DNA from 2 places in the Morganella sp. BCCO 40_0007 genome. Region 2 is predicted to be linked to the other one. Evidence: predicted binding sites of a transcription regulator. Region 2 holds the regulator's gene; the other holds the start of a gene.

Region 1 (21,086 bases), on a different contig from region 2:
CGCCCAGATCCCATTTTTTAAAGGATTCGTTGTACACGCCTTCCGCCAGATCATCACGGGAAACGTAGATCTGAATACGGCCCGCAGTGTCCTGTAAGGTGGCGAAAGAGGCTTTACCCATGATACGGCGGGTCATCATACGGCCGGCAATCGCCACTTCAATATTCAGGGCTTCCAGCTCTTCCGCGCTTTTTTCGCCATACTTTTCATGCAGCTCACCGGATACCGCATCACGGCGGAAATCATTCGGGAATGCAACGGCTTCTTTCTCACGCAGTTGTGCCAGTTTTTCACGGCGCGTTTTTAATTCGTTATTTAAATCAGGTGCCTGTTCAGCACTGTGTTGATCTTGTGACATTTTTAATCCTTATAAACCCGCTTTTAAGCTGGCCTCAATAAATTTATCCAGATCACCGTCTAATACTGCCTGAGTATTACGGGTTTCCACACCGGTACGGAGATCTTTAATCCGGGAATCATCAAGTACATAAGAACGGATCTGACTGCCCCAGCCGATGTCGGATTTGTTATCTTCCATTTCTTGTTTATCGGCGTTTTTCTTCTGCATTTCATATTCATAAAGTTTTGCTTTCATCTGACGGAAAGCCTGGTCTTTATTCTTATGCTGCGAGCGGTCATTCTGACACTGAGTGACGATCCCGGTCGGAATATGGGTAAGACGCACCGCAGATTCCGTTTTGTTGACGTGCTGACCACCGGCACCGGAGGCGCGGTAAACGTCAATACGGATATCCGCCGGATTGATTTCGATATCAATATCATCATCCACTTCCGGATAAATAAACGCGGAACTGAACGAGGTATGGCGGCGGCCGCCTGAGTCAAACGGGCTCTTGCGCACCAGACGGTGAACACCGGTTTCTGTGCGCAGCCAGCCGTAAGCGTATTCACCCATGATCTTAACCGTTGCCGATTTCAGACCGGCCACATCACCGTCGGATTCTTCAATAATTTCGGTTTTAAAGCCGCGGCTTTCTGCCCAGCGTAGATACATACGCAGCAGCATGCTTGCCCAGTCCTGAGCTTCTGTACCGCCGGAACCGGCCTGGAGGTCGAGGTAGCAGTCAGCGCTGTCATATTCACCGGAGAACATCCGGCGGAATTCCAGCTGGCCGAGTTTATCCTCCAGCCCTTTCAGCTCTTCAACAGCTTCATTAAAGGTTTCTTCGTCATCCGCTTCGACAGCGAGTTCCAGAAGACCACTGACATCCTCAAGCCCCTGGTCAAGGTCATCAATGGTTTCCACGATGGCTTCCAGAGAGGCGCGTTCCTTACCGAGTGCCTGGGCACGTTCAGGTTCATTCCAGACGTCAGGCTGTTCCAGCTCGGCGTTAACTTCTTCTAAGCGCTCTTTCTTGGCATCGTAGTCAAAGATACCCCCGAAGCACCGAAGTACGCTCAGTCAAATCCTGGATCTGATTTTTTACCGGGTTAATTTCAAACATGTCTTTTATCTTTTTGTTGATTGTCAGGTAATAATGTGAGAACTGTACATTGTAACGAAAATCCGCTCATCATGACAGCACTGCAACCCCCTTTCGGACTAAAATTAATCCGGCCAGATATGTTCTATCAGTAACTGCACACTGCGCTGCCCGCGGAACTCATTCACATCCAGTTTGTAGGCGAGACGAACCCGCTGCACACTGTTGTCCGGCCAGTAATTTACATCCACGTTAAAGGCGATACCATCGAGCAGCGGACCGCCGCCTTCCGGTTCGATCATCACTTTCAGGTGTTTTTCACCGACGATGCGCTGTTGCAGCAGACGGAATGTACCGTCAAACAACGGCTCCGGGAAACCCTGTCCCCACGGTCCGCCTTCACGCAGAAGACCGGCGGTTTCCAGAGTCATATCCTGCGGCGGCAGCACCCCGTCGCTCCAGATGACCCCGTGCAGCAGGCCGGGGTCGATCATATCATCCACCAGCGCGGCAAATTTATGCTGAAAATCAGGAAAACAGGATTCCGGCAGAGAAAGCCCAGCGGCCATCGCATGACCGCCGAATGCGGCCATCATTCCCGGGTTGAGAGTATCAAGCCGTTCGAGCACGTCCCGCAGATGCAGACCGCTCACTGAGCGTCCGGAGCCTTTCAGCAGGCCGTCACCACAGGGAGCAAACGCAATTACCGGGCGGTGATAGCGCTCTTTGATTCGCGAAGCGAGAATACCGACCACGCCCTGATGCCATTCCGGATGATACAGTGCAATGCCCGACGGCATTTCTGTAGTGCTGTGCTCAATTTTACTGAACAGCGTCAGCGCTTCCTGCTGCATCCCCTGCTCGATTTCACGCCGGGTCTGATTCAGGCCGTCCAGTTCATGCGCCAGCATACGCGCTTTTGCCATATCATCGGTCAGCAGCAGTTCGACGCCGACTGACATATCATCCAGCCTGCCCGCCGCATTAAGGCGCGGCCCGAGGGCAAAACCCAAATCACTCGCGACCAGTGCGGACGCCTGCCGTTTGGAGATTTCCAGCAGTGCGGTGATCCCGGCACAGCAGCGCCCCGCACGGATGCGGTTCAGCCCCTGATGCACCAGAATCCGGTTATTCTGATCGAGAGGTACCACGTCCGCCACCGTGCCCAGCGCCACCAGATCCAGCAGTTCCGCCAGATTCGGCTCGGTAATATTCTGCTGTGCAAACCAGCCGTCCGCCCGCAACGATGCCCGCAGCGCAGACATCAGGTAAAAGGTCACACCGACCCCCGCCAGGGATTTGGAGAGAAAACCACAATCCGCCAGATTCGGGTTAATAATTGCTTCCGCCGGCGGGAGGATTTCCCCCGGAAGGTGGTGGTCGGTCACAATCACGCGGATTCCGGCGGCATGAGCAGCGGCGACACCGTCATGAGAGGAGATGCCGTTATCCACTGTCATAATCAGCTCCGCCCCTTTGCGGCGGGCCTGCTCTGTCACCTGAGCGCTGAGCCCGTAGCCGTCCTCAAAACGGTTGGGGACGAGAAAATTCACCTGCCGGAAGCCCATCCGGTGCAGTGCGCGGACAGACAGTGCGGTACTGGTCGCACCGTCAGCATCAAAATCGCCGACAATCACAATCCGCTGATTCTGATGCAGTGCCTCTTTCAGTAATGCGACGGCCTGATCGATACCACTGAGCTGACCGTAATTAAGCAACCCGCGGGCACCGCGTTCCAGTTGCTCTGCGGAGGTGATCCCCCTGGCGGCATACAGACGGCATAACAGCTCAGAGCGATCAGGGGCAAGCAGTGCGGTATAATCCGCTGCTTCGCGGCGGCGGAGTTCTGTTTTTATCATAACAACCTGATTATACTATTAATTATTTATTTACTAATTCAGCAATTTTATCCGCAGATAAGTAACCGGCAATCAGTGTTCCGTCTTCCAGGACTATCGCCGGGGTGCCGGTGATGCCGAATTTCAGGCCGAGATTATAGTGTTTACTGATATCAATATTACAGCTGTCTATCTGCGGGATCGGCTCATTACGGAACGCACCGTCCAGCGCTTTGGTTTTAAACCCGTTACACCAGACAGACTGCATCTCCCGCCCGACCGCAGATTCCGGCCCTTTACGCGGAAACGCCAGATAACGGACGGTAATGCCCTTATCGTTTAAGGCTTTATTTTCATTATGCAGTTTGAGGCAGTACGGACAGGTGATATCCGTAAAGACCGTAATAACATGATTTTCGCGCTGAGATTTATAAATGATCATCTCATTTTCAAGACTGTTCAGTTCCTCCAGCAGCACATTATTGGTGATATTTTTCGGGGTTTTACCGCTCATATCAAACATCGGCCCCTGCAGCAGATAACGGCCGTCATCACTGATATAAAAAACACCCTGTGCGGTGGCAACCGATGAGACACCGGGTACCGGTGACGGACGGATCATGGTGGCGGTCATGTCCATTTTGCCCAGCGCTGCTTTGATTTCACTTTCCCCGGCAACCGCGCCGTGACAGAACACCAGCAGAGCTGCCAGTGCGGATGATACAATTTTCAGCATACTCTTTCCTTATCAGCCGCGCGGATGGTGCTGCTGATGCAGCGAGCGTAACCGCTCCGTCGCGACATGGGTATAAATTTGTGTGGTGGATAAATCACTGTGCCCCAGCAGCATCTGCACCACCCGCAGATCCGCCCCGTGATTGAGCAGATGGGTGGCAAAGGCATGGCGCAGCACGTGCGGTGAAAGTTTTTCTGTCGCAATCCCTGCCACCACCGCATAGTGTTTGATACGGTGCCAGAATGTCTGCCGTGTCATCTGCCGCCCGAGTTTACTCGGAAACAGCACATCTGCGGCCTGTCCGTTCAGCAGTGCCGGTCTGGCCTGTGCCAGATAGACTTCCAGCCAGTAGACAGCTTCTTCCCCCATCGGCACCAGGCGCTCTTTATTGCCTTTACCGATCACACGGATCACCCCCTGACGCAGACTGACATCCGGCAGAGACAGTGATACCAGTTCCGTCACGCGCAGACCACAGGCGTAGAGTACCTCCAGCATGGCTTTATCGCGCAGTTCGAGAGCGTCGGTAACATCCGGTGCCGCCAGCAGGTCATCCACCTGGCTTTCGCTTAAATCTTTCGGCAGCCGGGCAGGCAGTTTGGGTGCCGACAGCTGAATAGTCGGGTCATCCGTCCGCAGCTTTTCGCGGTAGCAATACTGGAAAAACCGGCGCAGCGAACTGAGCATCCGGGCCGAGCTGGTCGCTTTGTAACCGCGATCCAGTCTGTCTGCCAGAAAAGCCTGCAAATCAAGGGTGGTCAGTGATAACCAGTCCAAATCCTGCGGTGCCAGCCAGTCCGCCAGTGCCTGTAAATCCAGGCGGTAGGATGCCAGGGTGTTTTCCGATAAATTCTGTTCCAGCCAGATAGTATCAAGAAACTGCTCTGTCAGTGCATCACTTTCGCTGTGTTGTACGGCGTCCTTCACCGCTGACCTCCCGTTTGAATTCCCGTGTCAGAATTAACTTATCTTCTGTTACAATACCGTAATCCTGTGATGAAAGCAGCGGACAGACGCAGCGTGCTTTCATTTTTTACCTGATACACAGCAGAATAAACAGATGAAAATTGGTCTTTTTTATGGTTCCAGCACCTGCTATACCGAAATGGCAGCTGAAAAAATCCGTGATATTTTAGGTGATGATCTCGTTGAACTCCATGATGTGAAAGAGACAGATCTGCAACTGATGGAAAGCTACCCGGTGCTGATCCTCGGTATTCCGACCTGGGATTTCGGTGAAATCCAGGAAGACTGGCTGGCGGTGTGGGAGCAGTTGCCGCAGCTGAATTTATCGGGAAAAATTGTCGCCATGTACGGCATGGGTGACCAGGTGGATTACAGTGACTGGTTCCTGGACGCTTTGGGTTATCTGCATCAGCAGCTGCAATCATCCGGGGTGAAATTTGCCGGTTACTGGCCGGCGGACGGTTATACCTTCACCAGCCCGAAAGCCCTGACACCGGACGGTAAGCAGTTCGTCGGCCTGGCACTTGATGATGTCAATCAGTATGACGAGAGCGAAGAGCGCATCGCCACATGGTGCATGCAGGTGCTTGAGGAAGTACAGGAGCTGTTGTAAACAGGTCAGATATCCGGGTACTGCAAAAGCAGCTGATTAAGGCTGCTCCATGCCTCGGTTGGGACACTGTCAGAGGCTATCCACAGGTATTTCTGCCGCCCGGATGTCAGTGAGCGCAGATGCAGACGGATACCAAGCCGTGTGATATACGGCGGTTTGGTGATCTCCCATTCACTTTTGCGCCACAAAATCCGGTTATGGTTTTGCAGACTGGCAGGACCGGCGCGTTTGCTGATTTTATACTGTGTCCGTCCCCAGCCCGCTATCAGCAGCAGTGTCAGCGGCAGCCAGATAAATGACGTTTTGCCGGGCCAGGGCGCAAATAATACGCTCAGTGCCAGCACACCGTAAATCAGCGTTGAAAAGACCTGAGTCTTAAATGAGACACGTAATACTGATTTCCACAAAACCACGGCCTGCCCCCTGTATCCTGACACAATGACAGCATCCGCTGTCCGGCTGAAAGCCCGGTTTTCCTGGGCCCGTCAGCCGGAAAATATACGGTATTCCGCCCCGGTTTCCTATGGAATAACTGTGACCGGTTATTACGTTCCCCGGCGGTCAGTCCGGATAATACGCCGAATTCTGTGCCGCCATCCGTGCCTGATTACGTTCCTGAATCAGCCGGATAATCTGATACAGCGCCTCATCATCCGGACGGCCTTTGTTCATCAGCCAGTTAAACAGATCCGGGTCCGGGCAGGTCAGCAGCTGAATAAAATCCTGTTTCTGGCCATCGGTCAGCGTGTCATATTCATGCTGAAAAAACGGCATAATCGCAATATCCAGTTCCCGCATGCCGCGACGGCAGGCCCAGTGGATGCGGGCTTTATTTTCAATATCTAACACCGGTATATCCTTTTTATTGAGAAGTGGTTTATCAGACCGGTAAACATCACTGATGATATCAGCGTAGCCTACCAAGCCCTGACAATAAAGAAAATCGTCTGCCGCACATGCCGGAGAAAAATGCGGCACAGGCGGAAAAATTCCGGTTATCCGCAACAGCGGATTTCATTATCACTCCGCATGCAACGCATCACACAAAGGGTCAATAATATTCTCTTGCAATGTCTGTTATCTCTTTTACCATACATTGCACAGCTCTCCGGACAGGTAAAACATCATGAACACAGAAACAACCGCATTACTCCCGCAACTGAGTGATTCTCTGCCTTTAACATGCGTTTCCCTCAGTGATCTGGCACTGGTTACTATCACAGGGCCGGACAGTCAGAAATACCTTCAGGGTCAGGTTACCGCCGATATCGACGCCCTGGCTGATGATCAGCATGTGCTGTGTGCACATTGTGATGCCAAAGGGAAAATGTGGAGTGACCTGCGTCTGTTTCATTATAAGGACGGCTACGCCTACCTTATCCGCCGCAGTGCGCTGGATACCCAGCTTGCGGAACTGAAAAAATATGCCGTTTTCTCCAAAATTACGATTGCCGCTGATGATACCGCTGTACTGACCGGAATCGCAGGACACGGCGCAGCAGACGCCTTACAGCCGCACTTCAGCGCTATACCGGATGCTGACTGTCAGGTTGTCAGCAGCAATGACACCACACTGCTGTATCTGCCGCTGCCGCAGGGGCGTTTTATTCTGATCCACTCCGCAGAACAGGCAAATGCCTTAGCTGACGCCCTGTCCCTACCGTCCGGTGCTGATACTCAGTGGACCGCACTGGATATCGAAGCCGGTTACGCCGTTATTGATACGGCGACAGTGAATGAATTTCTGCCGCAGGCGACAAACCTGCAATCCCTGCCGCGGGGTATCTGCTTTAAGAAAGGCTGTTATACCGGGCAGGAAATGGTGGCCCGTGCCAAATTCCGCGGTGCCAACAAACGCGCCATGTTCACACTTATCGGCCACAGCCGCCATGTGCCGGTCGCCGGTGATGATGCCGAGCGTCAGTTAGGTGAAAACTGGCGCCGTACCGGGACTATCCTGGCTGCTGTCCGCCTGAATGATGAACGTGTTCTGGTGCAGATTGTGATGAATAATGATACGGAGGAAGAGGCTGTCTTCCGTATCCGTGAAGATGAAGAAAGCCGCCTGAATCTCTTCCCGCTGCCGTACTCCTTTACTGAAGAAGCCTGATTTCCCGTCACCGCCGGGCGCAGCGACTCCCCGTCTCTGCGCCCGGCGGTATTCTGTATGAGTCTGTATTGAGGTTGTTATGTCATCAGCTGTTGCTGCACAGAAAGTCATTCCTTTTTCTCAGTTAATTACCTTTGTTATGGAGCTGGATAAGCTCAAAAGCGTTTACCGTAAAACCCGCCTGCTGAACAATGAACGTCAGGAAAACTCCGCTGAACACAGCTGGCACTTTGCTGTAACCGCAATGGCGTTTGCGCCGTATATCGGGGATGCGGATATGCTGCGTATCCTGAAAATGGCACTGCTGCATGATGTGGTGGAAATTGATGCCGGTGATGTGCTGGTCTTTGATCTCGCCGCCCGTGAAGCGGTCGCAGAAAAAGAAGTCGCTGCCGCAAAACGGATTTTCGGTCTGCTGCCGCAGCCGCAGGCGGATGAGTTTCAGGCATTGTGGAATGAATATGATGCCGCAGAAACCCGCGAAGCCCGTATCGCCAATATGATCGACCGCGTGATGCCGGTGCTGATGAATTTGCACAACAACGGTCAGAGCTGGGTGGAAAATAACATTTCACTGGAACAGGTGATTGACCGCACAAAATTTATCGCGGATGTACATCCGGCATTCTGGGCGTGGTTACGTGCCGAACTGGATACCGCGAAGCAGAAAGGCTGGCTGCGCTGATAAAAAAGGCCGGTTGTGTTACCACAACCGGCCTTTTCTTTATCGTTTACTGTTTACCGGTTACTCGTAATCACTCATCGGTGCACAGGAGCACTGAAGGTGACGGTCACCGTAAACATCATCCAGCCGTTTGACCGTCGGCCAGTATTTGTTATCACGGGTAGCCTGCGTCGGGAATACCGCCACTTCACGGCTGTACGGGTGTGACCACTCCGCGGCCAGTTCAGTCTGGATATGCGGGGCATTCACCAGCGGGTTATCTTCCGCTGTCCATTCACCGCTGCCGACCCGCTCCATTTCCGCACGAATACCCAGCATGGCATCAATAAAGCGATCCAGTTCCGTCTGACTTTCGGATTCTGTCGGTTCCACCATCAGTGTGCCGCCGACCGGGAACGACATCGTCGGTGCATGGAAGCCATAGTCAATCAGGCGCTTGGCAATATCCATCTCGGTGATACCAAACTTCGCTTTCAGCGGGCGGATATCCAGAATACATTCATGTGCCACATAACCGTTACGGCCGGTATAAAGCACATCGTAAGCGGATTTCAGCCGTGCCGCGATGTAGTTGGCATTGAGGATCGCCACCTGACTGGCCTGACGTAATCCCTGAGCACCCATCATGCGGATATACATCCAGCTGATCGGCAGAATGGAGGCACTGCCGAACGGTGCGGCGGATACCGCGCCCTGAGAGGTCAGCAGTTCAGAGGTGACAATGGTGTGCCCCGGTACAAACGGTGCCAGGTGTTTTTTCACACCAATCGGTCCCATGCCCGGTCCGCCGCCGCCGTGCGGAATACTGAAGGTTTTGTGCAGGTTAAGGTGAGAAACATCCGCGCCGATAAAGCCCGGTGTGGTAACGCCGACCTGTGCGTTCATGTTTGCGCCGTCCAGATAGACCTGGCCGCCGAATTCATGAATGATATCACAGACTTCGCGCACACCCTCTTCATACACTCCGTGGGTGGACGGATAGGTGATCATCACACAGGACAGATTCTCACTGTGCTGTTCTGCTTTCGCCCGTAAATCCGCCAGGTCAATGTTACCGTCTTCATCACAGGCCACCACCACGACTTCCATCCCCGCCATATTGGCTGAGGCCGGGTTAGTGCCGTGAGCGGACTGCGGGATCAGACAGATAGTGCGGTGCCCTTCACCTTTGCTTTCCTGATAGCGGCGGATAGTCACCAGCCCGGCATATTCCCCCTGTGCACCGGAGTTCGGCTGCATGCACATAGCGTCATAACCGGTCAGCAGCACCAGCCAACGGGAAAGCTGTTCTATCATCACATGATAGCCCTGCGCCTGTTCCGGCGGACAGAACGGGTGCATATTACCGAATTCCGGCCAGGTGATAGGGATCATCTCCGCAGCTGCATTCAGTTTCATGGTGCAGGAGCCGAGCGGGATCATCGCCTGATCCAGCGCCAGGTCTTTGCGGGCCAGACTGTGCAGGTAGCGCATCATATCCGTTTCGCTGTGATAGCTGCGGAAGTTCGGATGCTTCAGAATTTCCCCTTCACGGCGCAGCGCGGCAGGAATAGATTCAGAGGATGCGGCAACCTGTGCATCCAGTGCATCGATATCCCACTGTGCTTCCTGTCCGGTCAGTACCGCGTACAGATTTTCCAGACATTCACGCTGCGTGGTTTCACTCAGGGTTACCGCAACGGCCCCCGGCAGATCGGTGCGCAGGTTGATGCGTGCGGCTTTGGCTCGGGCCAGAACAGCCGCTTTATCCTGCACTTCAATCGTCAGGGTATCAAACCAGGTGGTATTGCGCAGACGCAGACCCGCATCTGTCAGGGCTTTCGCCAGAATATCCGTCAGGCGGTGAATGCGCCCGGCAATCCGTTTCAGGCCTTCCGGGCCGTGGTAGACCGCATACATCCCGGCGATATTCGCCAGCAGAACCTGAGAGGTACAGATATTGGAGTTCGCTTTTTCACGGCGGATATGCTGTTCGCGGGTTTGCAGTGCCAGGCGCAGTGCGCGGTTACCGGCGGCATCAATGGATACCCCGATAAGACGTCCCGGCATGGCGCGTTTGTAAGCATCGCGGCAGGCAAAGAAAGCGGCATGCGGGCCGCCGTAGCACATCGGCACACCAAAACGCTGGGCTGAGCCGAAGACAATATCCGCGCCCTGTTTGCCCGGCGCTTCCAGCAGTACCAGCGCCATAATATCGGCTGCCACACTGGTGATCACCTGACGCTGATGTAACTGCGCCAGTAAGTCACGGTAATCATGGATCTGCCCGCCGGTGCCGGTCTGCTGCAACAGCACACCAAACACATCATCGTAATCAAGGGCTTTTTCCGCACTGTCAATAGTCAGTTCAAAACCGAAATATTCAGCGCGGGTGCGGATCACATCCAGGGTTTGCGGATGCACATCATCCGCAATAAAAAAGCGGTTGGCATTTTTCTTTTTACTGACACGTTTTGCCATCGCCATGGCTTCCGCCGCCGCGGTCGCTTCATCCAGCAGTGAGGCGGACGCCAGTTCCAGACCGGTCAGATCGATAGTCACCTGCTGGAAATTCAGCAGCGCTTCCAGACGGCCCTGGGAGATTTCCGGCTGATACGGCGTGTACGCGGTATACCAGCCCGGATTTTCCAGCAGATTGCGTAAAATTACCGGCGGCAGAATCGTTGGTGCATAGCCCTGACCGATATAAGAGGTAAACTGCTGATTCAGACCGGCAATGGTTTTCAGTTCTGCCAGCGCATCCTGTTCGGTTGCCCCTTCGCCGACCGCAGGCGGGATATCCAGCTGAATATCGTCCGGGACAATATGACGGGTGAGATCTTCGAGTGACGCCGCACCGACTGTTTTCAGCATATGCAGCTGCTGTTCAGGGGATGCGCCGATATGACGGCGGATAAATTCACTGCGGTTTTCAAGCTGAGTTAACGTTTGAGTCATCGTTCTCCGGTTCCTGACATTATCTGATTCAATAAAAACCCGAAAAAAAACCCTGTTTGCTTACAAACAGGGTTCCGCTAATCCGTCAGTCTTCTTCTTCAGCCTGCAGTTCTGCGTATTTGGCTGCGTCCATCAGACCGGCAAACTCATCCGGGTCCGTGATTTTAATGCGGATCATCCAGCCGCCTTCATACGGCTCGCTGTTTACCAGCTCCGGGCTGTCTTCCAGCGCCTCATTCACGGCGATAACGGTGCCGGTGACCGGCGCATACAGATCTGATGCCGCTTTTACCGACTCAACAGTACCGAATGCTTCACCAAATGTGATTTCATCACCGACTTCCGGTAATTCAACAAATACCACATCGCCCAGCAGTTCCTGCGCGTAATCGGTGATCCCTGCCACATACTCATCACCACTCTCATGGCGAACCCACTCGTGATCTTCTGTGTATTTCAGATTCTCAGGTATATTACTCATCGCCAACGGCTCCTGTTATCGGGTTTCTCAAAATTTAACAATAAAAAAAGGTTATTCAGACCAGTGCTTTGCCGCTACGGACAAATCCCGGTTTCACGACCTCAACAGGCACTTCACGGTTGCGTACCTGTACAATAGCGGTATTACCGATCCCCTGCGGAACACGGGCAAGCGCGATACTGAACCCCAGAGACGGGGAGAATGTACCGCTGGTGATAACGCCGGTCTGCAGTTTACCCAGCTCATCGGTAAAGCGGACTTCCATGCCTGCACGCAGCACGCCTTTTTCACGCATTACCAGACCGACCTGTTTTTCAGTACCTTCGCGGCGGAATTTTTCCAGTGCCTCGCGGCCGATAAAATTCCGGTCTTCCGGCTGCCAGGCAATGGTCCAGCCCATATTTGCCGCCAGCGGATTAACGGTTTCGTCCATCTCCTGGCTGTAAAGATTCATACCTGCTTCAAGGCGTAAGGTATCCCGCGCCCCTAATCCGGCCGGTTTCACACCGGCAGCCAGCAGTTTTTTCCACAGGTCAGCGGCCTGCTCTGCGGGCAGTGCGATTTCATAGCCTTCCTCGCCGGTGTAGCCGGTCGTGGCAATGAAGTAATCGCCGCTCTGCACGCCGTAAAACGGTTTCATTCCGACAACAGCCGCCTTTTGCTCTTCACTCAGCAGTGTCGCGACTTTTTCTCTGGCATGCGGACCCTGAACCGCAATCATCGCCAAATCATCGCGGACTGTCATCTCAGCAGCAAAGTTTTTGCGATGTTCGTCAATCCACGCCAGATCTTTTTCGCGGGTGGCAGAGTTCACCACCAGCCGGTAAAAATCATCCGCAAAGTAATAAACGATAAGATCGTCAATTACACCGCCGGACGCGTTCAGCATCCCGGTATACAGTGCTTTGCCTTTTTCGGTGAGTTTTGCCACATCATTGGCGAGAAGATAACGGAGGAACTGCTGACATTGCGGACCATGAAAGTCGACGATTGTCATATGGGAAACATCGAACATACCGGCGTCATTGCGGACATTGTGGTGCTCTTCGATCTGGGAGCCGTAGTGCAGCGGCATCATCCAGCCGTGAAAATCCACCATTTTTGCCCCGCAGGCAACGTGCTCACCGGACAGTGGTGTGTGTTGTGCCATTCTATCCCCTTTCAGTCAGACATAGTGCGCAGCGTGTACCGCGCAAACGATACCCTTTTCCTGACGTTATCACCGAATCACAAACGGAACCATAAGAAAAAATTGTGACCGTGTACGCGGGCGGAAAAATACGAGCCGTCAGTATGCAGATTTTTCATCTGCCATTCTGAGCCCTGAGGCGCAAAAAAGGATTAACAGGTGATAGTTTTGAATTAAGCGGCGGGAATGCACTAAAACACCGGCCGGATCGACCAATTAAATTTTAGTGCATTATGAATAAAACTAATGTGAAAAAAGGCCTTAAATTAGATTTTTTCAGCTGATGCCGGCGTCGGTTCACGCAGCCAGTCCGGCATATCACTCAGCCCGCGGGCATGACGCAGAAGAGCCGGTTTTACGCCCGGCAGTGTATCCGCCAGCACCAGGCCGACATCACGGACCAGTTTTTTCACCGGATTGTTGCCGTCGAACAGCTCACGGAAACCCTGCATCCCGGCCAGCATCATTGCGGCACTCTGCTTGCGGCGGCGTTCAAAACGGCGCAGCCAGAAATAGTTGCCAATATCTTTGCCTTCGGCAGTCAGACGGCGGATTTCACCAATCAGCTCCGCCACATCCATAAAGCCGAGGTTCACTCCCTGTCCGGCCAGCGGATGAATGGTATGAGCCGCATCCCCCAGCAACGCCAGACGCGGTGCGGCAAACTGACGGGCATAGCGCCCGGTCAGCGGGATCGCCCGCCGTTCACTGACAACCTCACACAGACCGAGACGAAGATCAAACGCCGCCGCCAGTTTATGGTTAAACGCGGTTTCATCCAGATCCAGGCAGTGCTGTGCGGTCAGTCCGGGCAGAGACCAGACAATTGAGCAGTGATGTGCATCCGGCAGCGGCAGAAATGCCAGAATACCGTCACCGTGGAAAACCTGACGTGCCACATTCTCATGCGGCAACTCCGTGCGGATGGTAGCGACCAGCGCGTGATGCTCATAATCCCAGAAAGAGACCGGGATATCCGCATGCTGCCGCAGCCAGGAATTTGCCCCGTCTGCGCCCGCCACTAAGCGGGTCGTGAGCATGTCGTCATTTTCCAGGGTGATAAAGGCATCATTTTCGCCCCACACCACCTGACGGATTTGCGTCCCGGTGAGCAGCGTCACATCAGACAGCGTCTGAACCCGCTCCCAGAGCGCATTGCGGATCACATCATTTTCAATGATATGGCCGAGGTGTTCACAATGCGCTTCCGCCGCACTGAACGCGATACGGCCGAAGCTGTTGTTATCCCACACTTCCATACCCTGGTACGGCGCCGCACGTTTTGCCTGAATGTCCTGCCAGACGCCCAGTCGCGCCAGTAAGCGCTCACTGGCGCTGTTAATGGCGGAGACCCGGACAGCAAACGGCGCCTGCGGATCAAAACGGGTATCCGGCGCCTGCTTTTCAATCACCGCAATACGCAGCCCGCAGCCGTGCAGACCACAGGCCAGAGCCAGCCCGACCATGCCGCCACCGGCAATTACCACATCATATGACTGCATTGTTTATCCTCTTTCCGTGGCGGTATTAAGCGGCTGCGCGACCCAGCCGAGCGTCTGTTTTGCCAGCCGGTTGCGCAGAAACGGCAGCATTTCCATTGCCATCAGACCGGCATTCCGTCCGGCGGCCAGCGGGAAGCAACGATTGGAGAAAAGGCGCACCAGGCTGTCGGTCAGGGTCATTGTCGCCTGCCGGTCAGCTTCACGGGCTGCCTGATACTGCATCAGCACACGGTACTGACCAATATCTTCCTGTGATAAAAACGCCTGACTGATAACCTCCGCCAGTGCCATCACATCACGCATTCCCAGGTTAAAACCCTGACCGGCGATAGGATGGAGTGTCTGAGAGGCATTGCCCACCAGCGCCAGGCGGTGGGCAATCTGAGAGTGCGCGGCACTCAGGGTAAGCGGATAACAGTGACGGGCACCGGCAGTGACAATTTTACCCAGCTGCCAGCCAAAGGCTTTCTGCAATTCACGGCAGAAAGTCTCATCATCCCATTCACGCACAGTGTCCGCATGTTCTGCACGGTGACACCAAACCAGCGAACTGCGCCCTTCTGTCATCGGCAGCATCGCCAGCGGACCCTGCGGGGTAAAACGTTCAAACGCCCGCCCCTGCGGGTCCAGCTCCGTCATAACATTGGCGATCACCGCCACCTGCTCATACGGTGTGTCATTCCACTGCATACCGCACTGCTGTGCGACCGCAGAATGACTGCCGTCCGCCGCGATCAGAACCTGTCCGTTCAGTACCGTACCGCTGTCCAGCTGAACACTGACCGAGTCCATCGTGCGGGTAATATTTTTTACGCTGTCCGGACAGTACAGTGTGACATTTTCGGCTTTTGCCAGTTCGGCAAACAGCGTTTGTCCGGCATCATACAGTTCAATAACCTGTCCGAGTGCATCAATATCATAATCACCGGCGGTAATATTCACACAGCCTGTATGCCCCTGATCAGACACATGCACCCGGGTAATCGGCGCTGCATGGACTTTCAGGGCAGACCACAGCCCGATTTTCTCAAGCCGCTGACAGGTCCCGTACGCCAGGGCAATCGCCCGCGCATCAAACCCCGGATGATGGGCATCCGGTAATCTGGCTTCCGCCAGTGCGACGGGAAGCCTGCCGTGACTGAGGCGGGAAAGCGCCAGCGCCAGTGTCGCGCCGGTCATTCCGCCTCCGGTGATTATCACACTCATTAATTATTCAGCCTGTTTTGCCTGCGCCATCAGCGCTTCAATTTCATCTGCGGTTTTAACCACAGAAGCTGTCAGGTTTTCGTTGCCGTCAGCTGTGATGACAATATCGTCCTCAATACGGATACCGATGCCGCGATATGCTTCCGGCACATCCGCATCCGGCGCGATATACAGCCCCGGTTCGATAGTCAGCACCATGCCCGGTTCCAGGATGCGGTCGCGTTCTGTGCCGTAATGGCCGACGTCATGCACATCCAGTCCTAACCAGTGGCTGAGACTATGCATGAAAAAGGCGCGGTATGCTTTGGTTTCGATCAAATGCGGGACATCCCCGGTCAGTAAACCGAGTTTCACCAGCCCTTCCGTCATGATTTCCACCACACGATCCGTCACTTCTGCGATCGATGTACCGGGACGATAGAGTTCCAGAGAAACATTCAGGGTTTCCAGCACCAGATCATAAATTTCGCGCTGCTCTTTGCTGAATTTGCCATTGACCGGGAAAGTACGGGTAATATCCCCGGCATAGCCTTCAATTTCACATCCGGCATCGATCAGCACCAAATCCCCGTCTTTCATCCGGCATTCGTTTTCGGTGTAGTGCAGGATACAGCCGTTTTCACCGCTGCCGACAATGGTGTTATAGGACGGGAAACGCGCGCCGTTACTGACAAACTCGTGTTCAATCTCGCCCTGTAACTGATATTCGTACATACCCGGACGGCATTTTTCCATCGCACGGGTGTGTGCCAGCGCACTGACTTTCCCGGCACGGCGCATGATGTCCAGCTCCGCCGGAGATTTAAACAGACGCATTTCGTGAACAACCGGCCGCCAGTCAATGATCGTGTCCGGTGCGGAAAGATTACGGCGGCTGCCGCGGCGCAGTGTATCAAGAGCATTAAAGACGATGGTATCAGCATACGCCATTTCGCCCTGTGCAAAATAGAGGGTGTCGAGGCCGTTAAGCAGCTGACAGAGCTGTTCATTAATCTCATCAAACGGCAGAGCGCGATCCACTCCCAGTTTTTCCGGTGCCGCGTCCTGGCCGAGACGGCGTCCGAACCAGATTTCTGCGGTCAGATCACGCACACGGTTAAACAATACACTGTGGTTATGAGTTTCATCACTTTTAATCAGTACCAATACCGCCTCCGGCTCACTGAAGCCGGTCAGATAGAGAAAATCACTGTGCTGACGGTAGGGATAGTCGCTGTCCGCATTACGCTGCGCCGGAGGTGCCGCAAAGAAAACCGCCGCGCTGGCAGGTGCCATTTTTTCCAGCAATGCCTGACGGCGTGAGATAAATTCTTGTTTATTCATACCCTCTTTCCTTATACGTGTGATGATTCAGAAATCTGATGGTTCAGTGTGCAGCAGATTGTCTGCCGCGGACAGCTTCAGATATATCAGTGTAATGTCGGTTTCTGTGCCGGCGCATCAGCCGTTTGTGCGCTGCGCGGTTTTGCCAGCGAGATATAGCACAGCTGTACAGCCACGCGGACATACTCGATCACTTCTTCCAGCGCGTCATCCAGTGCTTCGGTATCTTCCGCTTCATCATAGCCCAGCATGCCGATTTCACGCAGATCAGTGACAATTTCTTTCACTTCATTACGATCACCAAATTTCGGATCAGCCACACCCAGACCTAATAAGAAGTGATTAACCCAGCCGGCCAGCTCATCAGCCCGGGCAAACACGCCAGCCTCATCATCCGGCAGCAGTAAATTAAACTGGCATTCGGTATCATCAAGCAGCTCAAATGTGGTATTAAAGAGAGCACGCAGCGGTTGTGCCAGAATCTGTGAAAACGCCATACCTTCGTTGGTCAGGTCGTGGATCAGCGCCATCCAGCTCTCATCAGTGTTACCGCCGCAGAGCAGACCCGTGATCAGGCCGTGCATCTCTGACGCAGTCATGGCAACGGCTTGCTGACGTAAAAGTTCATCAAGTGTTTTAAAATCGGGCAGTGTTTTATCCGGGGTCATTATTTTGCTCACCAGTCGGGTTTCAGTTCGTGATATGCTACCATCAAGAGGCGCCGCTGTACCAGATAAGGGCTGCGGCCTGCTGCTATAACGTACACAATTCACGTCACACAGGATAATATCCTGTTGCAGAACCAAAGGAAGATTTCATGTCTGCACAACCCGTTGATATCCAAATATTCGGGCGTTCCATGCGCGTTAATTGTCCACCGGAACAAAAAGAAGCTCTGCTCGCTTCCGCTGCGGAGCTTGAACAACGGTTACAGGACCTGAAAGAGCGCAGCCGGGTCACTAACGCGGAACAGCTCGTTTTTATCGTTGCGTTAAACATCTGTCACGAACTGACACAAGAAAAATTGAAAACGCGCGATTATGCCTATAACATGGAACAAAAGATAAAACTGTTACAGCAGACTATCGAGCAGGCGCTGCATGACCAAACCCGAATCACAGAGCGCCAGGTAACACCTATTGAATAAAATTGTTTAGAAATCAGTCACTAGACAAAAAAAATTTCGAAATTAGGTTGCAATCTCAGCCCGATTTCATACAATGAGTTTAAGAACAACGTTACACGAAGTTCACAAAATTCTCTGAGATGTTTGTCTGCGGGTCAGTCCCCTGAGCCGATATTGATACAGACAGAATGTGGTGATTTGTCACCGGTGAGCATACCTGATTCGTTCAGGCAGCCTAATGGAAGCAACGCCGCGTTCACCTTGAACCAAGGGTTCAAGGGTTACAGCCTGCGACGGCATCTTGGAGACCTCTCTCTTATTTATCTCCTGATATTTCGCTGATTTCACTATGACTCATGACCCGCTGTTACAATCACGGCATCATCTGCGTCAGTTAATCCGCAATAAACGCCGTGCCCTGACCCCGCAGCAGCAGACTGCAGCCGCACAAGATCTTGTTCAGCAAATCATTCACCACCCCGGCATTGACCGCGCTGATAATATTGCCCTGTTTCTCTCTTTTGATGGCGAGATAGATACCCGCCCGCTGACAGAGTGGCTGTGGTCACAGGGGAAACACGTATATCTGCCGGTTCTTCACCCGTTCAGCCGCCATCATCTGTTATTTCTTGCCTATCGTCCTGATACTCCACTGATTAAAAATAAATTTTCAATTTCAGAACCGGCTTTGGATGTCACACAGGTATTGCCGCCGCAGGAACTGGATATCATGTTTATTCCGCTGGTTGCATTTGATGAAAAAGGCGGGCGTCTCGGGATGGGCGGCGGTTTTTATGACCGTACACTGGCAGACTGGCAGAAGAAAGGATTTTACCCGCTGGGACTGGCTCATGATTGTCAGCAGGTCAGTGAGTTACCCGTTGCAGAGTGGGATGTACCGCTGCCGGAAGTGATCACGCCATCACGCCGCTGGCTGTGGCCTGAACATAAATAAATCAGTATAAACAATCAGATAAATCAATAGTCATCTGCTGATAACAGCGAACGCGGTTAACGGGCAAAGAAAACGAAAAGCATGCGCGTCATGGATGACGCGCCTGAGCGCACACGGATGTGTTTACCGCGACTTTTCGTTTTTGCCCGTTTATCCGCAGAGCAATCACCGCTCTCAGAACAACAGACGTGCTCTTATTGTTCCCGGCAGGGCTTTCAGTTGCAGCAGAACATCATCCGCCTCATCCTGATTATTTGCCACAATATCGATAACAACATAACCCAGATCACCCGCCGTCCGCAGATACTGTGCTGCGATATTGATACCGCGATCAGTAAAGACCTGGTTGATGCTGGTCAGCAGACCCGGGCGGTTTTCGTGAATATGCAGCAGACGGTTTGCATTCTGTCCGTGTACCGGCAGTGATACTTCAGGGAAGTTGACCGCAGAAAGCGTCGAACCATTATCGGAGTATTTCGCCAGCTTGCCGCCGACCTCAAAACCGATATTTTCCTGAGCTTCCTGGGTTGAACCGCCGATATGCGGGGTAAGAATGACATTATCAAACCCAATCAGCTCAGAAATAAACGGATCTTCCGGGTCATTGTTTGCCGCCGGTTCAGACGGGAACACATCCACCGCCGCGCCGGACAGGTGTTTTGATGCCAGTGCCTGACTGAGCGCCGGAATATCCACGACCGTACCGCGTGAGGCGTTAATGAAAATCGCGCCCGGTTTCATCAGTTCAAACTCATGTTTACTCACCATATTTTTGGTGGATTCCGTTTCCGGCACATGCAGTGTGACCACATCACTCATATTCAGCAGCTCAGATAAATGACGAACCTGAGTGGCATTACCGAGCGGCAGTTTGTTTTCGATATCGTAAAAATAGACATCCATACCGATGGATTCCGCCAGGATACCCAGTTGTGTCCCGATATGGCCGTAGCCGATAATCCCCAGTTTTTTACCGCGCGCCTCATAGCAGCCTTTCGCCTGTTTATCCCAGATACCACGATGTGCTTTGGCATTTGCCTCCGGAATACGGCGCAGCAGCAGTAACAGTTGCCCCAGCACCATCTCAGCCACGGAACGGGTGTTTGAGAAAGGTGCGTTAAAGACAGGAATACCGCGTTTTGCCGCCGCGTCGAGATCGACCTGGTTAGTCCCGATACAGAAACAACCGACAGCGACCAGTTTTTCCGCACAGGCAAAAATCTCTTCTGTCAGTTGGGTACGGGATCGGATACCGATAAAACGCGCATCACGGATCGCTTCTTTTAATTCTTCCGTGGATAATGCGCCTTTATGATATTCAATGTTTGAATAACCCGCTGCTTTCAGACTGTCTACCGCACTCTGGTGTACGCCTTCCAATAGCAGAAATTTAATTTTATCTTTTTCCAGTGATACTTTTACCATGACCCTGCCTTTTGTTAAGTTCCCGAAATGTCCTGTCCTCACATCAAAATAACAAAAAATAACGTCTCCGCAATACACGCCCCTGTATAAGTCACAGAACAAGTTACAGGGAAAAGGCAGGTTTGCAGAAGAAAATGAAAAAATGCCACTGAGTGCTGATATTTTGGGCATATCAAAGACAAAATTGTGATATATATCACCGAAATTTATGATTTAAAAAAAAATAAAAAAGGAACCGTCTCCGGTTCCTTATTCTGTATCGGTATATTACAGATAGCTTACTGATTTATTTAATGGTTTTTACGCCATCCTGAGTACCCATCAGCACCACATCCGCACCGCGGTTGGCAAATAAACCTACGGTCACCACACCGGCGATACCGTTAATTTTATTTTCCATCTCAACCGGGTTCAGAATTTCCAGATTATAGACATCCAGAATCACGTTGCCGTTATCCGTTACCACGTTCTGACGGTATTCCGGCTGACCACCGAGTTTGACCAGCTCACGCGCGACATAAGAACGCGCCATCGGGATCACTTCCACCG
Region 2 (9,155 bases):
CCGATGTCTGACATTACCGATACCTTTATTGCCCCGCCATGCCCGGAGCAGATTGATATTTTGTATCAGGATGAACACCTGCTGCTGATTAACAAACCCGCCGGGCTGCTCAGTCTTTCGGGGAAAAATCCGCAAAACCGGGATTCTGTACATTACCGGCTGGTACAGCTGTTTCCCGGTTGTGCCCTGGTGCACCGGCTGGATTTCGGTACGTCCGGGCTGCTGGTGGTTGCCTGCAATAAAGAAATTAATGCCGCACTTTGCCGTCAGTTCAGTCAGCGTACAGTGCAGAAAGGTTACAGCGCCCTGTTGTGCGGGCATCTGAGTAACAATGAGGGAATAATAGATGCAGCGATTGCCAAAGATCCGGCGTTGTTTCCGCGCATGACAATATGTGCTGTCCGGGGAAAACCGGCCCGCTCACGTTATCAGGTGACTGACCGTTTTTATTATAAAACAGAAGACGGGATGTCTCTGCCGGTCACCCGGGTGAAACTGACACCTGAAACCGGCCGCACGCATCAGCTCCGTATCCATTGTCAGTATCTGGGCCATTCGATTTTAGGGTGTGATCTCTACGGCGGGAAAGAGTTACCGGGCACCGGGAATATTCCGCGGCTGATGCTGCACGCCGGTGAACTGGATTTTGTCCATCCGGTCAGCGGCGAACCGGTCATTGCCCGCAGTCCCTGCCCGTTCTGAACAGGAAAAGCAGGCAAATGCGGATCACCACATCAAATCATCCGGGATTTTAAAATCAGCATACGGATCGTCTTCATCCGCTTCATCCTGTGCCAGCGCATTATTCAGGACAATGCTTTCCGTATCACGTTGTGTGATTTTATCCGCAACAACCGCCGGAATAATGGCATATTCACTGACGCCGCTGTTTTCTGTGCTTAACCGGGCAATGGCCAGACGACCGCTAATCAGCTGAGACTGGGTGGTTTTATCTACAGTGATACTTTTGATCACATTGCTGTCGGTGAAATTAAAATCAATATTTCCTTTTGAAATAATGATCCGGTTCATTTCAATCAGCTGTTTCACCTGTGCTTTATATTCTCTGGATAAGACAGCCTGTTTTTGCTGCTCACTCAGCTGTTTATCGCGCTCAAGCTGCGCTTTTTTATTTTCTTCCACCGCTTCTCTGGCTTCGCGGGCCTGAACACGGGATTTTTTTGCCGTTCTGCGGACTTTGTCCATTTTTTTGCTGGTCACCAATCCGGCTTTCAGCATTTGTTCCTGCAACGTGAGTTTTGTCATATTCTTTTTCTGAATCAGTTTAATAATTACGGATAATTATACCGGTAATTTTCAGGATTGTATCCGGCACATCAGGCCATCTGTATTTTCAGCCAATAGCGCTGCTGGCACAGACTGAAAAATTCTTTATGCTGCGGTGATACTTTTTTTTCTGTATCTCCGGTGACAGACCAGACTATCCATTGCTCCGGGCACTGTTCATCCCCTGTCTGTACCGCAGTTTCTGTCTCTTCACTGCACATCAGCTCAATACCGTCCCGGAACTGCCACCGGCGGACACGCCTGATCACTTCAGCCGGTTCATCTTTCTGAGAATGATCGCAAATAACGTCACAATCAGTATTGTTTTGTATTGCACGAAAAATATAATCTGCCAGCATAATGATCATTATTGTCCTTTCGTCATAGCAGGAATTGTAAAGGGTCTTCCGTCGATTGACAAACAACAGCTGTAGTCACGTTTCCGGTATAAATTACTCAGTTTGCCCGGATTTCGGCCCGTAAATCCGTTATATTTATAATTCCGCAGTCATACGGAGAAAACAGAATGAAACGACTCTATAACTGGATCTGCTGTCATAAGCTGTACACCCTGCTAATCGCTTTTATCGTGACAGATATCATCCTGTGGGCAATTTTATCTTTCACCATGTGAATAATATCATCCATGGTATTTCACGCTGTTTTTTATGACAAAACTTGTTAAGATAATTCGCAGAATAATAACAGTAATCCATCTGTGATGAGGTTACTGACTCAACCTTAACAAGGAGAATGCAATGTCGTTTGAATTACCTGCACTGCCTTATGCAAAAAATGCATTAGAGCCACATATTTCTGAAGAAACACTGGAATACCACTACGGTAAACACCACAACACCTATGTGGTTAATCTGAATAACCTGATCAAAGGCACCGCATTTGAAGGTAAGTCACTGGAAGAGATTATCAAAACCTCTGATGCCGGTATCTTCAATAATGCCGCCCAGGTCTGGAACCACACGTTCTACTGGCATTGCCTGGCACCAAATGCCGGTGGCGAGCCGACCGGTAAAATCGCTGACGCTATTAACAGCACATTCGGTTCATTTGCTGAATTTAAACAGCAGTTTACCGATGCCGCAGTGAAAAACTTCGGTGCCGGCTGGACATGGCTGGTGAAAAAAGCAGACGGCAGCCTGGCTATCGTGAATACTTCTAACGCGGCAACCCCGGTCAGCGGTAACGATAAACCAATCTTAACCGTCGATGTCTGGGAACATGCTTATTATATCGACTACCGTAATGCCCGTCCTAAATACCTGGAAAACTTCTGGGCATTAGTGAACTGGAAATTTGCGGAAGAAAACCTGGCGTAATCCGGGAACAAAAGACTGTTATTCAAAAACAGTTATTCAAAAACTGTTGATTAAAAACAGTCGATCAAAAAAGGGCGGAATTTTCCGCCCTTTTGTACTGTATGGGGTATATCAGAAAAGCATTATTGAAAACAGTACGATCATAACCAGTGCTGCAACCGCTGTTGACAAACCATATTTCAGATCTGTATCCATTCTTATCTCCAAAATAGCTGCTTAGTGACCAATGATGACTACCTGACATCCTGAATCATCAAAATAATTAAAACGGATGGTCTGACCGGAAAACCCGAATAGCTGACCATATCAATAACCATAGCACAGGTAATATTTTTTACTTTTGACCCGGATCAGACAACAATGCCTGTTTTTACAGAAATTTTTCTATTGTTACTGCATAATGGCACTATAATAGCAATCGATTAACCGAATAATAAAATACAGACCGGCAGGTCAGGAGTTGTTTTCATCATGGCAACGATTAAAGATGTGGCTAAGCGCTCGGGCGTCTCCACCACAACCGTCTCCCATGTCATTAATAATACCCGTTTCGTTGCGGAAGAAACGAAGGCGGCTGTCTGGGCTGCAATCAAAGAACTGCACTATTCACCGAGCGCCGTGGCGCGCAGTCTGAAAGTCAATAACACCAAATCCATTGGTCTGCTGGCCACCTCCAGTGAAGCCCCGTATTTCGCGGAAGTGATTGAGGCGGTGGAAAACAGCTGCTACAGCAAAGGTTATACCCTGGTGCTGTGCAACTCACATAATAATCCTGACAAGCAGAAAGCCTATCTGGCGATGCTGGCACAAAAGCGTGTCGATGGTCTGCTGGTCATGTGTTCGGAGTACCCGGATAAGCTTATTACCATGCTGGAAGGCTACCGCAATATTCCGATGGTGGTGATGGACTGGGGCAAAGCGCGCGGGGATTTCACCGATGCGATTATCGATAACGCCCTGCACGGCGGTTATCTCGCCGGACGTTACCTGATTGAACGCGGTCACCGCGATATCGCGGTCATTCCGGGGCCGCTTGAGCGGAACACCGGCGGCAACCGTCTGGAAGGATTCAGTAAGGCAATGAAAGAAGCCGGAATTACTGTGCGTGATGAATGGGTTGTCCAGGGTGATTTCGAACCGGATTCCGGCTACCGGGCGATGACACAAATTTTGTCCGGTAAACAGCGGCCGACCGCGGTATTCTGCGGTGGTGATGCCATGGCCATGGGCGCAATTTGTGCCGCCGATGAACTGGGACTGCGTGTACCGCAGGATATTTCTGTGATCGGGTATGACAATATCCGCAACGCCCGCTACTTCACACCTGCCCTGACGACCATCCATCAGCCGAAAGAGCGTCTGGGACAGATGGCGCTGACCATGCTGCTCGACCGTATCGTCAACAAACGCGAAGACGCGCAGACCATTGAGGTGCATCCGCGTCTGGTCGAACGCCGCTCCGTGGCGGATGGTCCGTTTATCGACTACCGCCGCTGACGATCATCTCAGCCATTCGGCATTGAGTGTTTCGCTGTCGCCGAGATAATCAAGCAGCCAGCTCAGTGCCGGTGAAGTATCCTTATCCACCCAGGTGATGCAGCACGGGCTGTCCGGCAGCGGCTGTTCAATCTTCAGCGCGGTCAGCCGGCCTTGCGCAATAAGCGGATCTGCACGGTGTGCGGGCATCATCGCTGCACACAGACCGGCTTCCACACAGGCAATCCCGCGATCCCAGTCCGGTACCACCAGACGGCGCTGATTATCCAGTGCCCACGTGTCGCGTTTCGGCAGGGAACGCGAGGTATCTTCCAGACATAAACTCGGGTACGGCACCATCTCCTCATTGGTCAGAACATGACCGGCAGAGGCCAGCGGATGTGCCGGACTGACCACCGCACGCCACGGCAAAAAGCCCATATCCCGGAAGTTGTAACGTTCGCCGATAGGGGATGCGCGTGTCGCACCGATAGCCACATCCACCCGTCTGTCCACCAGCGCATCCCACACACCGTTAAACACCTCCGGATAAATATACAATTCGATATCCGGAAAATGATGATAAAAATCCAGCAGAAGTCGCGTTATCCGTTCCGGTTTTACGATACAGTCAACAGCGATACTGAACTGTCCGCGCCAGCCGTTGGCAATCATCTGGCACTGGTGACGTGTGGATTTCATTTTTTTGATGACATCACGCGCTTCTTTGACAAACAGCACACCGGCAGGTGTCAGTTCAACATCCCGGTGACGCCGTTCAAACAGCGGAACCGCCAGCCACTCTTCCAGCTGGCGCACACTGTAACTGATAGCGGAAGGCACCCGGTGCAGTTCCTCTGCCGCCGCACTGAAACTGCCGGTCCGTGCCACCGCATCCACCACATCCAGTGTATATTCTGACCACATAATCCTTCCTTTCAAAAAATTTCACAGCAATGTGCAAATAATAACGTTTTACAAAGAAAAACTCGAATAGTTAAAATAACAACTCACGCATTACACTTATTTAACATTCAGGTATTTTTCTGTGACAGTCAACACATCGCCTTCCCGCGGCTTTCTCTTTTATCTCGCCGGGCTCAGCATGCTGGGTTACCTCGCGATTGATATGTATCTGCCTGCATTCGGTATGATGCAGGAATCTCTGAACTCCACTGCCAGCGCTATCAGCGCCAGTCTGAGTATTTTCCTGGTCGGCTTTGCCATCGGCCAGCTGTTATGGGGACCGCTCTCCGATAAAATCGGTCGTAAACCGGTTCTGCTGATGGGTCTCGGGCTGTTTGCCCTGAGCTGTCTGGCAATGATCTGGGTAACCACCCCGGCACAATTATTATTACTCCGCTTTGTACAGGCCGTGAGTGTCTGCTCTGCGGCGGTCACCTGGCAGGCGCTGGTTATCGACCGTTATGATGATCACCGCGCACAGCGTGTTTTTGCCGCGATTATGCCGCTGGTGGCACTTTCTCCGGCGCTGGCACCGTTACTCGGCGCGTGGCTGCTCAATCACGGCGGCTGGCACGAAATTTTCCTCGTGCTCGGCGGCATCACGCTGCTGGTGCTGATCCCGACTCTGATGCTGAAAGAAAAACATCACATCACGCCGGATACTGCCAAAACAGAAAAACAGAAAATCTCATTTTTCCGTCTGCTGAAATCGCCGGTATACAGCGGTAACGTACTGATTTACGCCGCATGCAGTGCCGGTTTCTTTGCCTGGCTGACCGGCTCACCGTTTATCCTGCGCGATATGGGTTATAACCCGAATGATATCGGCCTGAGCTATATCCCGCAGACCATCGCCTTTATGGTCGGCGGCTACGGTTGCCGTGCCCTGCTGTCACGGATTAACGGTAAAACACTGCTGCCGTTCCTGCTGGCCGGTTATGCCGTCAGCATGGTGGGTCTGTATGCCATGGCAAAATTCAGTAACCCGTCACTGGTGGCGATTCTGATCCCATTCTGCTTTATGGCAGCAATGAACGGTGCGTCTTACCCGATTGCGGTATCCAACGCCCTGGCGGTTTACCCGGAACACAGCGGTAAAGCGGCGGCATTACAGAATGCGATTCAGCTCGGTTTATGCTCCGCGATCAGTTTCCTGGTCTCTGCGCTGATGCACGAACCACTGCTCTCCACCACCGCTGTGATGGCTGCAACCGTGGTGCTGACTATCGGCGGTTATATTATCCAGCGCCGCTCTTCACGTACTTCCGTGACTATTGCGGAACAAAATCAATAGATTGACGCAGTGATTAAGAATATTCCTAATTAAAGGCCGTACTCATGTACGGCCTTTTTTGCCATTGAATTTTAATCTCAGGCTCCTATACTTTTCAGACAATTCGTTCTGAATCCGGATTTTGAGCTTTGTTTTTGTCTTAACGATTACGTTAATACGCAGACTGTCACCCGATGACGGCCAATCACACCGGTTCTGTTGTTCCCGCGCAAAACGTCATAAATAAAGCACTCAGAATCCCGCTTTGATAAAAATTGGAGATAATATGAGTTCTGATTGTGTCGAAAATCAAAAAACGCCCGCCGATTCCTGGCAGCGGATTGCCTCCGATCTTTTAGACGAAGCCGGCATTGAAGTTAATGGCTCCCGCCCTTTCGATATTCAGGTACATAACAACCAGTTCTTTAAACGGGTATTACAACAAGGCTCGATGGGACTGGGTGAAAGTTATATGGACGGCTGGTGGGACTGTGAGCGGTTAGATGTTTTCTTTCAGCGGGTATTGCGTGCCGGGCTGGAAAATAAACTGCCGCAGAATATCAACGATATTATAAAAATCGCCATGGCCCGTATGCGTAACCTGCAAACCAAAAAACGGGCGCGGATTGTCGGTGAAGAGCATTATGATCTGGGTAATGACCTGTTTGAGCTGATGCTCGACCCTTATATGCAGTACTCCTGCGGTTACTGGAAAGGTCTCAGTGATGATCCCGCCAATCTGGCGCAGGCGCAGGAGCAGAAACTGCATCTCATCTGTGAAAAATTACAGCTGAAACCGGGTATGCAACTGCTGGATATCGGCTGCGGCTGGGGCGGACTCGCCGCATATGCCGCGAAACATTTTGACGTGTCCGTGACCGGTGTGACGATTTCCGCCGAACAGCAGAAATATGCGCAGGCACGCTGTGCGGATCTTAATGTTAATATTATCCTGGAAGATTACCGCGATCTGCATGAGCAGTATGACAGAATTGTCTCTGTCGGGATGTTTGAGCACGTCGGTCCGAAAAACTACGCCACCTATTTTGATGTGGTCCGGCGTAACCTGAAACCGGACGGATTATTTTTACTGCATACCATCGGTTCAAACCGTAATAAAGTGAATGTCGATGCCTGGATTGGTAAATATATTTTCCCGAACGGCTGTCTGCCGTCAATTCAGAATATCGGCGACAGCAGTGAAAATAAACTGGTGATGGAAGACTGGCACAATTTCGGAGCGGACTATGACCGGACACTGATGGCGTGGTATTCCCGTTTTCAGGCTGCCTGGCCGTCACTGGAAAGTAATTACACCCCGCGCTTTAAACGGATGTTCACTTATTATCTCAATGCCTGTGCCGGTGCATTCCGTGCCCGTGATATCCAGCTGTGGCAGATATTATGGAGCCCGCAGGGCTGTGAGGGCGGATTACGCGTTCCGCGCTGATTTCGTACCTTCCATAAACAATCCATAATAAATAATCCGGTCTGACAAAAATCAGCACCGGATTTTTTTATCTGAATCACATCAGATTTGCGGTTTTTCAGTTTCTGCCGCCGGGATCAGACTTTCCTGCAATTGCTGCATTTTCTGCGCCAGTACCCGCTCGGTGGTATCGACAATAGCCTGCGTTTGCGGATCAAGCTCAATATTCACTTTATCACCCAGCCGTTTTTTGCCCAGCGTGGTACGCTCACGGGTTTCCGGGATCAGATGCACACAGAAACGGTTATTGACCACATCACCGATAGTCAGACTGATGCCGTCGATACCGACAAACCCTTTGTGCAGAATATATTTCATCAGTGATTTATCTTCGATGCGCAGCCAGATCTGATAATTATTTTCAGAGACAAAAATTTTGGCAATTTCCGCCGTGGTCACAATATGACCGGACATAATATGCCCGCCGATTTCATCACCGTATTTTGCCGCTCTTTCCAGATTGACGATATCACCGCTTTTAATGCTGCCGAGGTTGGTCAGTCTTAAGGTTTCCTTAACCAGATCAAAGCTGATTAAATCCCCGTCTATTTTTGTGACTGTCAGACAACAGCCGTTATGCGCCACTGATGCGCCCGTCTCTATCCCGGCCAGCATTTCAGGCGGGAATTTCACGGTGTGGGTACGAAAGTTTTCTTTTTCTTCGATGGCGACGACGGGGCCTGTGCCTTGTACAATCCCGGTAAACATGCGGATCTCCAGTCAGTATTCGGATAGATTTATGCAGTTTATCCTGAAACAAAAAATTAAACAGCCCTTCCCGTGGTATCCCGCACATTTAATTGTATTGGCTTGTATTTGATTAATCGCTAGAATGACTTTTCCGCTTGATCCGGTAATTAGTTTACGAATCCCGGAACGTCTTTCCTCCTCCTTTTATCAGAATAAATAAGGTGTATTACGTGCAGAAGTATTTAAAAGAAGCGCGTACTTTGCTGGCTCTTGGTATTCCCGTTATTATCGCGCAATTTACACAAACGGCGATGGGCGTGGTTGACACAGTGATGGCCGGCAGAGTCAGTGCGACAGACATGTCCGCCGTGGCTGTCGGTACCTCTATCTGGCTTCCCGCTATCCTGTTCGGCCACGGCCTGCTGATGGCGCTGACGCCGGTGGTTGCGCAGCTTAACGGTTCCGGCCGACGTCCGATGATTGCCAATCAGATCCGTCAGGGTATGTGGCTGGCGGCATTTTTATCCGTCCTGGTCATCGCGGTGCTCTATAACAGCCGCTATATTATTGAAAATATGCCGCATATTGACCCGGTTCTGGCTGAAAAAGCGGTCGGGTTCACCCACGCTATTATGTG

The links. The regulator PurR, encoded in region 2, represses purine synthesis genes. The targets are predictions, from matches to a motif close to CANGCAAACGTTTGCNTG.
Region 1: the regulator PurR is predicted to act here: its motif matches at 13,007-13,024, upstream of gcvT (glycine cleavage system aminomethyltransferase GcvT).

The regions. Positions count from the first base shown of each region.
Region 1 covers NZ_JAVBIN010000006.1:164,662-185,747, reverse strand. The annotation lists gene lysS (lysine--tRNA ligase) at 1-358, opposite strand, end outside; one part of gene prfB (peptide chain release factor 2) at 368-1,390, opposite strand; one part of gene prfB (peptide chain release factor 2) at 1,392-1,466, opposite strand; gene recJ (single-stranded-DNA-specific exonuclease RecJ) at 1,571-3,304, opposite strand; gene dsbC (bifunctional protein-disulfide isomerase/oxidoreductase DsbC) at 3,327-4,019, opposite strand; gene xerD (site-specific tyrosine recombinase XerD) at 4,032-4,946, opposite strand; gene fldB (flavodoxin FldB) at 5,080-5,598, shown strand; gene R5268_RS09065 (protein YgfX) at 5,604-6,011, opposite strand; gene sdhE (FAD assembly factor SdhE) at 6,160-6,447, opposite strand; gene ygfZ (tRNA-modifying protein YgfZ) at 6,725-7,708, shown strand; gene R5268_RS09050 (HD domain-containing protein) at 7,788-8,393, shown strand; gene gcvP (aminomethyl-transferring glycine dehydrogenase) at 8,454-11,330, opposite strand; gene gcvH (glycine cleavage system protein GcvH) at 11,416-11,811, opposite strand; gene gcvT (glycine cleavage system aminomethyltransferase GcvT) at 11,867-12,961, opposite strand; gene ubiI (FAD-dependent 2-octaprenylphenol hydroxylase) at 13,267-14,502, opposite strand; gene ubiH (2-octaprenyl-6-methoxyphenyl hydroxylase) at 14,506-15,708, opposite strand; gene pepP (Xaa-Pro aminopeptidase) at 15,712-17,031, opposite strand; gene R5268_RS09015 (YecA family protein) at 17,118-17,699, opposite strand; gene zapA (cell division protein ZapA) at 17,849-18,178, shown strand; RNA gene ssrS (6S RNA) at 18,287-18,469, shown strand; gene R5268_RS09000 (5-formyltetrahydrofolate cyclo-ligase) at 18,507-19,112, shown strand; gene serA (phosphoglycerate dehydrogenase) at 19,287-20,537, opposite strand; gene rpiA (ribose-5-phosphate isomerase RpiA) at 20,824-21,086, opposite strand, start outside.
Region 2 covers NZ_JAVBIN010000007.1:225,008-234,162, forward strand. The annotation lists gene R5268_RS10570 (RluA family pseudouridine synthase) at 4-702, shown strand; gene R5268_RS10575 (DUF2058 domain-containing protein) at 727-1,266, opposite strand; gene R5268_RS10580 (hypothetical protein) at 1,338-1,655, opposite strand; gene sodB (superoxide dismutase [Fe]) at 2,046-2,624, shown strand; gene R5268_RS19450 (YnhF family membrane protein) at 2,736-2,819, opposite strand; gene purR (HTH-type transcriptional repressor PurR) at 3,096-4,121, shown strand; gene punR (DNA-binding transcriptional activator PunR) at 4,125-5,027, opposite strand; gene punC (purine nucleoside transporter PunC) at 5,149-6,360, shown strand; gene cfa (cyclopropane fatty acyl phospholipid synthase) at 6,626-7,789, shown strand; gene R5268_RS10610 (riboflavin synthase) at 7,871-8,536, opposite strand; gene R5268_RS10615 (MATE family efflux transporter) at 8,749-9,155, shown strand, end outside.